Regions from separate parts of the Reinekea sp. genome, predicted to be linked through region 3. Evidence: predicted binding sites of a transcription regulator. Region 3 holds the regulator's gene; each other region holds the start of a gene.
What was found. The regulator FNR, encoded in region 3, switches genes on or off when oxygen is low (the NO sensors DNR and NnrR bind a similar motif). The targets are predictions, from matches to a motif close to TTGATNTANATCAA.

Region 1 (3,282 bases), on a different contig from region 3:
CCACGACCGACAGGCCGGCGATGCCACAGGCCATGGTGCGCACTACGTCCCGATCGTGCAGGGCCATCTGTGATGCTTCATAGCAATACTTGTCGTGCATAAAGTGGATCACATTGAGCGTATTGACATAGGTCCGGGCGATCCAGGCCATGTACTCATCGAAGCGTGCCCAGACGGTGTCGTAGTCCAGATAGTCCCCGGCCAGGACGTCTTTTTTTGGTCCGACTTGCAGGTTAATTTTTTCGTCCATGCCACCGTTAATACCATAAAGCATGGTCTTGGCCAGATTACAACGCGCACCAAAGAACTGCATCTGTTTGCCGATGCGCATCGCTGATACACAGCAGGCGATACCATAGTCGTCGCCAAACTTGGCGCGCATCAGGTCATCGTTCTCATACTGAATTGAGCTGGTATCGATTGACACCTTGGAGCAGAAGTCCTTGAAGCCCTTGGGCATGGCGTCGCTCCATAACACCGTCAGGTTTGGCTCCGGCGCAGCACCGAGGGTATAGAGGCTGTTTAACATGCGGAAGCTGGTCTTGGTCACCAAGGCTCGCCCGTCTTCGCCCATCCCGCCGATCGACTCGGTGACCCAGGTGGGATCGCCGGAAAACAGACCATCGTATTCAGGAGTCCGTAGGAAGCGCACCATGCGCAGCTTAATCACCAGATCGTCGATCAATTCCTGGGCCAGCTCTTCGGACAGGGCGCCGCAGGCCAGGTCACGTTCAATGTAGATATCGAGGAAGGTTGAAACGCGACCAAAGCTCATCGCGGCGCCGTTTTGGCTTTTTATCGCGGCAAGGTAGGCAAAGTAGGTCCACTGTATCGCTTCATGGGCGTTTTGGGCCGGCAGGCTGATATCGAAGCCGTAGCTTTCCGCCATGGCGGTCATTTCTTGCAGGGCCCGAATCTGCTCGGACAGCTCCTCGCGCAAACGTATTACCGCTTCGGTCATCTGCTCATTATCGAGCGAAGTTTTCTGATTCTTTTTATCTTCAATTAAGCGCTCGGTTCCATACAACGCGACGCGGCGGTAATCGCCAATGATCCGACCACGGCCATAGGCATCGGGCAAACCGGTCACCACGCCGGCCTTTCGGCAACGTACCATTTCGGGGGTGTAGCCATCGAACACGCCAGCATTATGGGTTTTACGATACTGGGTGAAAATTTTATTGATCATTGGGTCCAGCTTTCGACCATAGGCATCACAGGACGCCTCCACCATGCGGATGCCGGCGTTGGCGACCATGCCCCGCTTAAGGGGTGCATCGGTCTGCAGGCCGACGACGCGCTCGAGATCTTTATTGATGTAGCCAGGTTGGTGGGAGGTGATGGTGCTCGGTAAATCGGTATCAAAGTCCAGTGGGCCCTGCAGCCGTTGTTCTTCTTTCATTAGATCCAGAACGAGCGCCCAGACATCTTTGGTGCGGGTAGTCGCACCGACCAAAAAACGGGCGTCGCCGGTGTACGGACGATAGTTTTGTTGGATAAAATCGCGCACATCCACGTCGCGTTGCCAAAGTCCGGAGTGGAATCCATCCCACGGTGTGGTTTGGGTATTGATGGTGTGGTCTGCCTGTTTTCGGTACATAGGTTTTTCTCCGCAACGTTTCTATAAGCATAGAAAATTTTAAAACTAAGAGCAGGAGCGTCTGAAAAAAAGGTAGGAAAAAAGCCGAGCTAAGTGAAATCTTGAAACGATTAAAACTGGTTTCAAGAGTTATAGGCCAACACCAGCACTATTATCTCTGCTCAAGAAGTCGCTTTAAGGTCTTTTCCTACAGCCAGAGAGTGATAACAGACTACCTTCATTTGTTGACGATATTTTGGCTTACATCAATGTTTTAACCATGACTGAAAAAATAGTTTTATTACAGCTTTCATGGATTCATCGAGCCAAAAAGACTTCAACACGCTCTACAAATTTTGTCTGGCGTTATTATCGATCTCTTAGGTCGACTCCGTTTGATCTGAGTCAACAAAAACCTGGCTTAGGGCTATTTTCATGTAGTTAAATTACGCAATTGAATTTCTCCCCTGGGATGCCTGCGAAGTGCAATCTGGGAGCGAAATTACGCAATATTTCTTTCTCACTGGGGTTGAAGAAAACCCATCGAGGGTGGATTCTCTTCTTATTGAGGCTTAGCCCCAAGGCATTAGGAGAGGATTTTGGTGAGGTCGTAGATGGACTGATTAAAGGGTCGAGCCATATTCTCGATGGCATCGATAATATCGTGGTGGGTGAGTTTATTACTCTGTATGCCAACACAGCGGCCGGCTTCACCCTGTATTAATAATTCCACGGCAAAGGCGCCCATTTCACTGGCCATAATTCGATCGAATGCGCACGGCGAACCGCCACGTTGGGTGTGACCCAAGATTGTGGCGCGGGTTTCCAAGTGGGTGCGTTTTTCGATTACCATTGCCAGGTCCGCGACATTGGTGATGTGTTCGGTGATCGCGATAATGGCGTGTTTTTTACCTTTTTCGACATCACTGACGATGCTGGCGACCAACTCGTCTTCGTTGTAACCCTTTTCGGGGATGATGGTGAATTCCGCACCGCCCCCGATGGCCGCCATCATGGTTAAGTCGCCACAATGACGACCCATGATTTCGACTATTGAAATACGATTGTGTGACGAACTGGTATCCCGCAATCGGTCGATGGCATCTAGGACTGTATTTAAGGCGGTATGAAAGCCGATGGTATAGTCGGTGCCGGCGATATCATTGTCGATGGTGCCGGGCAGGCCGATACAGGGAAAACCCATTTCGGTCATTTTCTTCGCACCCATGTAGGAGCCGTCGCCTCCTACGACCACCAGCGCCTCAATATCGAGCTTGCGCATATTGGCGATCGCGGTGTGGCGTACCGACTCTTCTTTGAATTCCGGAAAACGTGCCGATCCGAGAAAGGTACCGCCTCGATTGATCATGTCGGAGACGTTGTGCCGTTCGAGCTTCTTAATACGACCTTCATGCAAACCTAAGTAACCGTCATAGATGCCGTAAACTTCAATGCCCTTAGCAATAGCGGTTCGAACCACCGCTCGAACTGCCGCATTCATACCTGGGGCATCGCCACCGCTGGTAAGTACACCGATTTTCTTGATCATGGGAGGACTGCCTCTAGAGTTCAATGCCTGTGAATGGATCAAAAACAGGCTATTTGGTATCCGATCTGGGGCCGTAAAATGTAATGAAATTACATTAAAAGGGCCTGAAATTAATAATTGGGGCTATTTTAGTGTGCTTAAGCAACTTTTGATA
Region 2 (3,282 bases), on a different contig from region 3:
AATAAAGAATATCGGAAAATCGATCGCTCTCAATATCGAGTAAAACGCACCGTAATACCAAGTTGGTGCAATATGCTCAGGTGTTTTCAGCGAATTCGCTGGCTCAAAGTTTGGATGCTCTAAGAAGTATCCGCCCCCTTCTGGCATAAAGAAAAGCACCGCGCAAAATACCATTAAGAACAACACAACCTGCGGCAATTTGCCGACAGTGAAGTATGGGTGGAACGGCACGCCGTCTAGCGGTACACCGCGCTCATCCATATGCTTCTTGATGTCGATACCGTCGGGATTGTTTGAGCCAACTTCGTGCAGCGCTAAGACGTGCAACACGACCAACAGCGCTAACACCAACGGCAAGGCAATGACATGCAACGCAAAGAATCGATTCAAGGTGATGCCGGAGAGCAAAAAGTCGCCTCGAATCCATTCGGTCAGACCGTCGCCGATGACCGGGATTGCGCCAAACAGTGAAATAATAACCTGCGCGCCCCAATAGGACGTTTGACCCCATGGCAACACATAGCCCATAAAGCCTTCAGCCATCATTACCAGATAGACAAACATACCGAACACCCAGATCAGCTCACGCGGCTTTTGGTACGAGCCGTATAAAACGCCACGAAACATATGCAAGTAAACCGTCAGGAAGAAGAAAGACGCGCCGGTCGAATGCATATAGCGAATCAACCAACCCATCTCAACATCGCGCATGATGTATTCGACGGAATTAAAGGCTTCCTCGGCACTCGGCGTATAGGACATGGTCAGCCAGATACCGGTCATTAGCTGGTTGATAAAGACAACCATAGCCAACAGACCAAAGACATACCAAAAATTAAAGTTGATCGGAGCGTAATACTTGGACATATGCTTTTCATAGGCATTGGTCACAGGGAGACGCCGATCAAGCCACTCCAAAATCGCTGGTTTCTTACTCATTATGCTGCACCCTCACCGACTGTAACTACACCGCCATCAACACTATAGGGCGGTATTTGCAAATTGTATGGCGCCGGGACACCACTAAACACCCGGCCAGCCAAGTCAAAACGCGAACCATGGCAGGGGCAAAAGAAGCCACCTTGCCAATTGGCGTCAAATGGCTGGGGCTCTAATTCCGGAATAAACTTGGGTGAACAGCCTAGGTGCGTACAGACGCCCTCGATCACGAGCAGCTCTTCACTTAAAGAGCGTACATCACTGGTCACATAATCTGGCTGCTGTGAAGCGACTTCAGAATCGGGATCGGCTAACTTACTGCGCAGACCCTCATCGCGCAAATAGTCGATGACTGCCTTGGTGCGTCGCAAGATAAAGATGGGTTTGCCTCGCCATTCGGCGATAACCATTTCCCCAAGCTTTAAACCGTTTATATCCACCTTAACCGGGGCACCCACTGCTTTAGCTTTCTCGCTGGGAAACCATGATTTAACGAACGGTGTGGCCACGCCCACTGCACCCACTGTGCCTACGGCACCGGTAGCAATGTACAGGAACCGCCGCCGACCCTTATTTACGCCGTCATGCGTCATTATTATCACCCTCTGAGTGAAAGGAAATTAGTATATCTAATGTCTGAAAATGTCGCGAATACTAAAGAAATTCGGTGATTCTGACAAGGAAAGCTTTGACCCAGGTCGAATAAGATCGGCAAACGGGGTTAAAGCCACCCTCTAAACAGAAAAACCCGGGACCAGCCCGGGTTTGCAATAGAGTTCTCGGTAAACTTATCGCTTGGAGAACTGTGGCTTCTTACGTGCTTTACGCAGACCCACTTTCTTACGCTCTACCATACGTGCGTCACGGGTAACAAAACCAGCTTCACGTAATTGAGGACGAAGATTTTCATCGTACTCCATCAGAGCACGAGTAATACCGTGCCGAATTGCGCCTGCTTGTCCGTTTGAACCACCACCGGCGACGGTGATGTAAAGATCAAACTTCTCAGTCATATCAACAAGGTCTAGAGGCTGACGAACGATCATGCGAGATGTTTCGCGACCGAAGTATTCCTCAATTGTACGCTTGTTAATAACAATTGCGCCGTTTCCAGGACGCAAAAATACGCGTGCTGTAGATGTTTTCCGGCGACCGGTACCATAATTCTGTTGAATAGCTGTCATGTCATTCCCCATTAAATCTTAAGTTCTTTGGGCTGTTGTGCAGTATGCGGGTGTTCTGTTCCGACATACACTTTCAGCTTCTTCAACATGGCCCGGCCAAGAGGATTACGTGGAATCATACCCTTCACAGCCAATTCAATTGGGCTTTCGCCTTTGTGCGCGATCAGTTTCTCAAAGCTCATAGACTTCAGTCCACCTGGGTAACCAGAGTGGCGGTAATACTGCTTGTCTTTAGCCTTGCGACCTGTCACATGCACTTTCTCAGCATTAATAACAACGATATAATCGCCAGTATCAACGTGAGGTGTAAATTCTGCCTTGTGCTTACCACGGAGGCGACGAGCGATTTCAGTCGCCATACGTCCCAAGGTTAGCCCTTCGGCGTCTACTATGTACCAGTCGCGTTTAACTTCAGCTGGTTTTGCTACAAATGTTTTCATTTAACTCCGCCTTATTAGTGGGGGGCTCAGGGGAAGTTAATCCAAATTGAGGGCGCGGATCTTACTGAATCTTTTTTCCCCGCGCAAGACTTTTTGGTGAGTTTTCAACCAACTAACCAATATTTCTATTCGAATGGATCTACTTCTTGCAATTTAACAAGGCCGAACCCAAGGCCGGCCAAGCTACAACAGAGGGTGAATAGCATACCAATCACCGAAAAGCCGACACTGCCGGCGCTCGCTTCAAAGCGGCTATCACCCCAATAATGGGCCACACTGGTCAACACAAAGGTGATGAAGACCAGAGCAACCATATAAAAGCCGCGGGCGTCATGAACACCCAGGCGCTTATTTCGTATGGCAATCTGAATACCGGTATAGACCAACGTACTGGCCCCAGCGGTCATACTTGCTAAGATTAACAGGTACACAATCATGGCAACCCCTAATGTTCGCGCGTTTTGCGAAACACTATATCAGGGTGGCGCTCTTGTGCCATCTGAAGGTTCACCATGGTCGGCGCGATGTAGGTCAAGTTGTTAGACCCGTCGAGCGCCAGATTCTCATGCGCCTTGGTAATAAATTGCTGCAGGATCCGATCATCTATGCCGGATGTCCAGCGCGCGGTGGCCACGGTAATGGCCTCATAGACCGCCTCAACCTTATATTCTGACTTCAACCGGTGTGCCACCACCTCAAACTGGAGCATGCCAACGGCA
Region 3 (3,282 bases):
CAATCTACCAAACAGATACCGCTCGGCACTGCCACAAGTGACAAGCTTGAACTCTCTAAATTGCAAAAACGCTTGCGCCGCGATACCGGCCGAGCGCTGGCCGATTTCAATATGATTGAAGCCGGCGATAAGGTCATGGTCTGCCTATCCGGTGGCAAAGACTCCTATACCATGCTCGATCTGTTGCTCAGCATGCAAAAGAGCGCACCCATCGACTTCGAACTGGTGGTGGTGAATCTGGATCAGAAGCAACCCGATTTCCCTGAAGAAATTTTACCCAACTATCTACAAGCCCTCGGCGTGCCGTATCATATTCTTGAGCGGGATACCTACTCGATTGTGATGGATACGGTCCCAGACGGGAAAACAACCTGCGGGATCTGCTCACGTTTGCGGCGCAGCACCCTCTATGCATTTGCCGATCAAATTGGCGCCAACAAGGTCGCCTTAGGTCATCATCGAGACGACATTATTGAAACGCTTTTCCTCAATATGTTTTACGGCGGCAAACTCAAGGCCATGCCCCCGAAGCTGCTCAGTGACAGCCAAACCAATGTTTTAATCCGGCCCTTGGCCTATTGTCGGGAAGCCGACATTGCCCGATTCTCAAGCCTGATGAACTATCCTATTATTCCCTGCAATCTCTGTGGCTCTCAAGATAGCCTGCAACGTCAGGCCATAAAAACCATGTGCCAAGATTGGGAAGCGCAGTTCCCCGGTCGGATCGAGAGCATTCAACGCTCGATGGCTAATGTTTCATTATCACAACTGTCGGATCGCGAGCGTTTCAACTTTACCGATCTGCGCGCCAGTGGTATCCCGCTCGTCGCCACCGATGTTGATCAACCCTATGCGCCTTTGGCCAGCACCTTGGTTAAGACGTGGAGGCCTGAATAAAACGATAATGCAATAGATCAGTGTTAGGAAACACAAGCGAAGCAAAACTGTAGTATGCTTAAATTTCATTAAGCTTTACCGCTCGGAGCCTTGTCATGGGTTTAACCACCGCCTGTAAAAACTGCAGTCTTCATCCACTCTGTTTACCGTTGGCCTTATCGGTTGACCAAATGGACTCTCTGGATGCGATCATAAAGCGAGGCCGCCCGTTGCAAAAAGGAGAGCATCTTTTTTATCAGGGCGACGAATTTAAATCTGTCTACGCCGTGCGCACCGGGACGATAAAAACCTATACTTTAACCAACGATGGTGAAGAACAAATTACCGGCTTTCATTTGGCCAGTGAGTTGGTTGGCTTAGAAAGTTACGATTCCATTAACCACCCCTCCTCGGCCAAGGCGCTGGAAACCACCAACGTTTGTGAGATTCCGGTCGATCGCCTGGATGAATTGGCGGGTAAGATGCCCGAGTTAAGACGTCAACTGATGCGCCTAATGAGTAAAGAACTGCGGGGCGAACAACAGATGATGTTGCTGCTCAGCAAAAAAAGTGCAGAAGAGCGTATTGCGTCTTTTTTAATTAATTTGGCCGCACGTTTTAAACGCCGAGGTTTCTCCGGCACGTCCTATCGCCTCACTATGTCGCGTGCCGACATTGCCAACTATCTCGGTTTGGCCGTGGAAACCGTAAGCCGAGTCTTTACCCGTTTTCAAAAGCAAAATTTATTAGAAGCAACGGGCAGCGCTAAAGATATAGTAATCGGAAACTTTGTCGAGCTGACCTCGATGGCCTCCTTGGCCGAGTGCGAACGGATTGAGCTCGGCCTCGACTAAGGCAAGGTTTGCATTCAAGATTCGCATTGTGACCATTAACTGATATGGGTCACCTTCTCCCCCACCGATCTAATTACACTGATCTTTCTTAATCTGTAACTGAGATCAGTATGTACCTTGACGTTGTTGTACTGGCAGGCATCGCTGTGGTGGCTTTGATGATTGCTTTCTTTGCCGGCTTTGGCTATTTCATCTACCGCGATGCGCAAAAAAAACCACCGGCCGATTAGGCCCGATAGTTATCGATATATTGTCGAATCAGCCATCCGGCGATCGAAACACTGGGCGGGTGTTTCGGCAAGTCGTGTATATTAAACCATTGGGCATCGGCAATTTCCCCGGGCGCGGGGACGATCTCGCCAGCCTCAAATTCGGCGTGAAAACCTAACATCAATTGGTTTGGAAAAGGCCAAGCCTGACTGTTTAGATATTGGATATTTTTGATCGTCACGCCGACCTCTTCCTTAACCTCGCGCATAACAGCCTGCTCAGCCGATTCGCCCGACTCGATAAACCCGGCCAATGTACTGTACCAACCCCGCTCCTTGTGATTTTCGCCTTGGGCCAACAACACCTGGTCACCCCGCGTGATCAAGACGATAATGCAGGGCGATATGCGCGGGTAGAACCTGAGGCGACAGGGGCTGCAGCTGAGGGCATTCTCCCCGGCTATCTGGTGTGTCACCTGACCACATTGGCCACAGTATTGATGTTGTGTGCGCCACTCCAATAGGCCACGGGAGCGGGCGCAGAGCATAAAGGCCGTCTCATCGAGATAGGCGATATCGCGCAGTGACGACAGTGACTGATCGGCGGATACCTGACTGACGGATGCGGTGAAATACGCCTTACCGTCCAATAACCCGACAAATTCGCGCGCCGTATAGGGATAAGGTACATCCGCTTCGGCCCAGGCAATCTGCCGATCTTGGGTCAATATTTGCCCCTGATACCAGAGAATAATCTTGCTTTGAGCATCCGATACCGGCGCGATGCCTGGCAATTCAATTTGATGCCTACCCAATTCGTACAGCATAGTGTCTCTTCCCAGTGCAATGGTATCAGTCGAGTGACTTGGTCACTTTCATGATCTCATCTTCAGAGCCAACACTGAAGCCGAAATGTTTCGCCAGACCAAGCATGGCGCCATTTTCGGGGAGTACATCGGCGACCAGTCGACTGACTTTAAGACTCTTTCCGTAACGCACGGTCTTGTCCATCAACAGCCCTGCCAGGCCCGTTCCTTGTGCCTCAGGGGCCACCATGATGGCGAACTCCAGTTCATTATGGTTTATGTCGAGCCACAGACGCATCTCGCCCAGGATGCCCCGTTGGTCCTCTGCGACAAACACCATTTCGCGCCGATAATCGATTTGACTCATGGTCGCTAATTCCAAATGTTCAAATTTCAAGCGACTGTAAAAAAAGCGCAAACGCAAAGCCTCGGCGTCGAAACGGCCAAAGAAGGCCTTCAACTCCGGCTCATCTTCACCGCGAATCGGTCGAATGAGCATGGCTAGACCGTTCTTCAGCACGCAGTGTTCCTCCAGTT

Region 1: a site for FNR is predicted at 1,836-1,849, ahead of pflB (formate C-acetyltransferase). Genes of this name have one in related genera too.
Region 2: a site for FNR is predicted at 1,628-1,641, ahead of petA (ubiquinol-cytochrome c reductase iron-sulfur subunit). Genes of this name have one in related genera too.

What each region holds. Positions count from the first base shown of each region.
Region 1 covers NZ_CEYAVF010000011.1:29,425-32,706, reverse strand. Annotated here, with positions in the region: gene pflB (formate C-acetyltransferase) at 1-1,600, opposite strand, end outside; gene pfkA (6-phosphofructokinase) at 2,166-3,128, opposite strand.
Region 2 covers NZ_CEYAVF010000044.1:11,798-15,079, reverse strand. Annotated here, with positions in the region: gene AC4FIC_RS14050 (cytochrome b) at 1-939, opposite strand, end outside; gene petA (ubiquinol-cytochrome c reductase iron-sulfur subunit) at 939-1,532, opposite strand; gene rpsI (30S ribosomal protein S9) at 1,728-2,123, opposite strand; gene rplM (50S ribosomal protein L13) at 2,135-2,563, opposite strand; gene AC4FIC_RS14030 (hypothetical protein) at 2,689-3,000, opposite strand; gene prfC (peptide chain release factor 3) at 3,009-3,282, opposite strand, start outside.
Region 3 covers NZ_CEYAVF010000002.1:169,170-172,451, forward strand. Annotated here, with positions in the region: gene ttcA (tRNA 2-thiocytidine(32) synthetase TtcA) at 1-897, shown strand, start outside; gene fnr (fumarate/nitrate reduction transcriptional regulator Fnr) at 993-1,730, shown strand; gene ccoM (cytochrome c oxidase subunit CcoM) at 1,841-1,960, shown strand; gene nudC (NAD(+) diphosphatase) at 1,957-2,766, opposite strand; gene AC4FIC_RS01930 (bifunctional acetate--CoA ligase family protein/GNAT family N-acetyltransferase) at 2,792-3,282, opposite strand, start outside.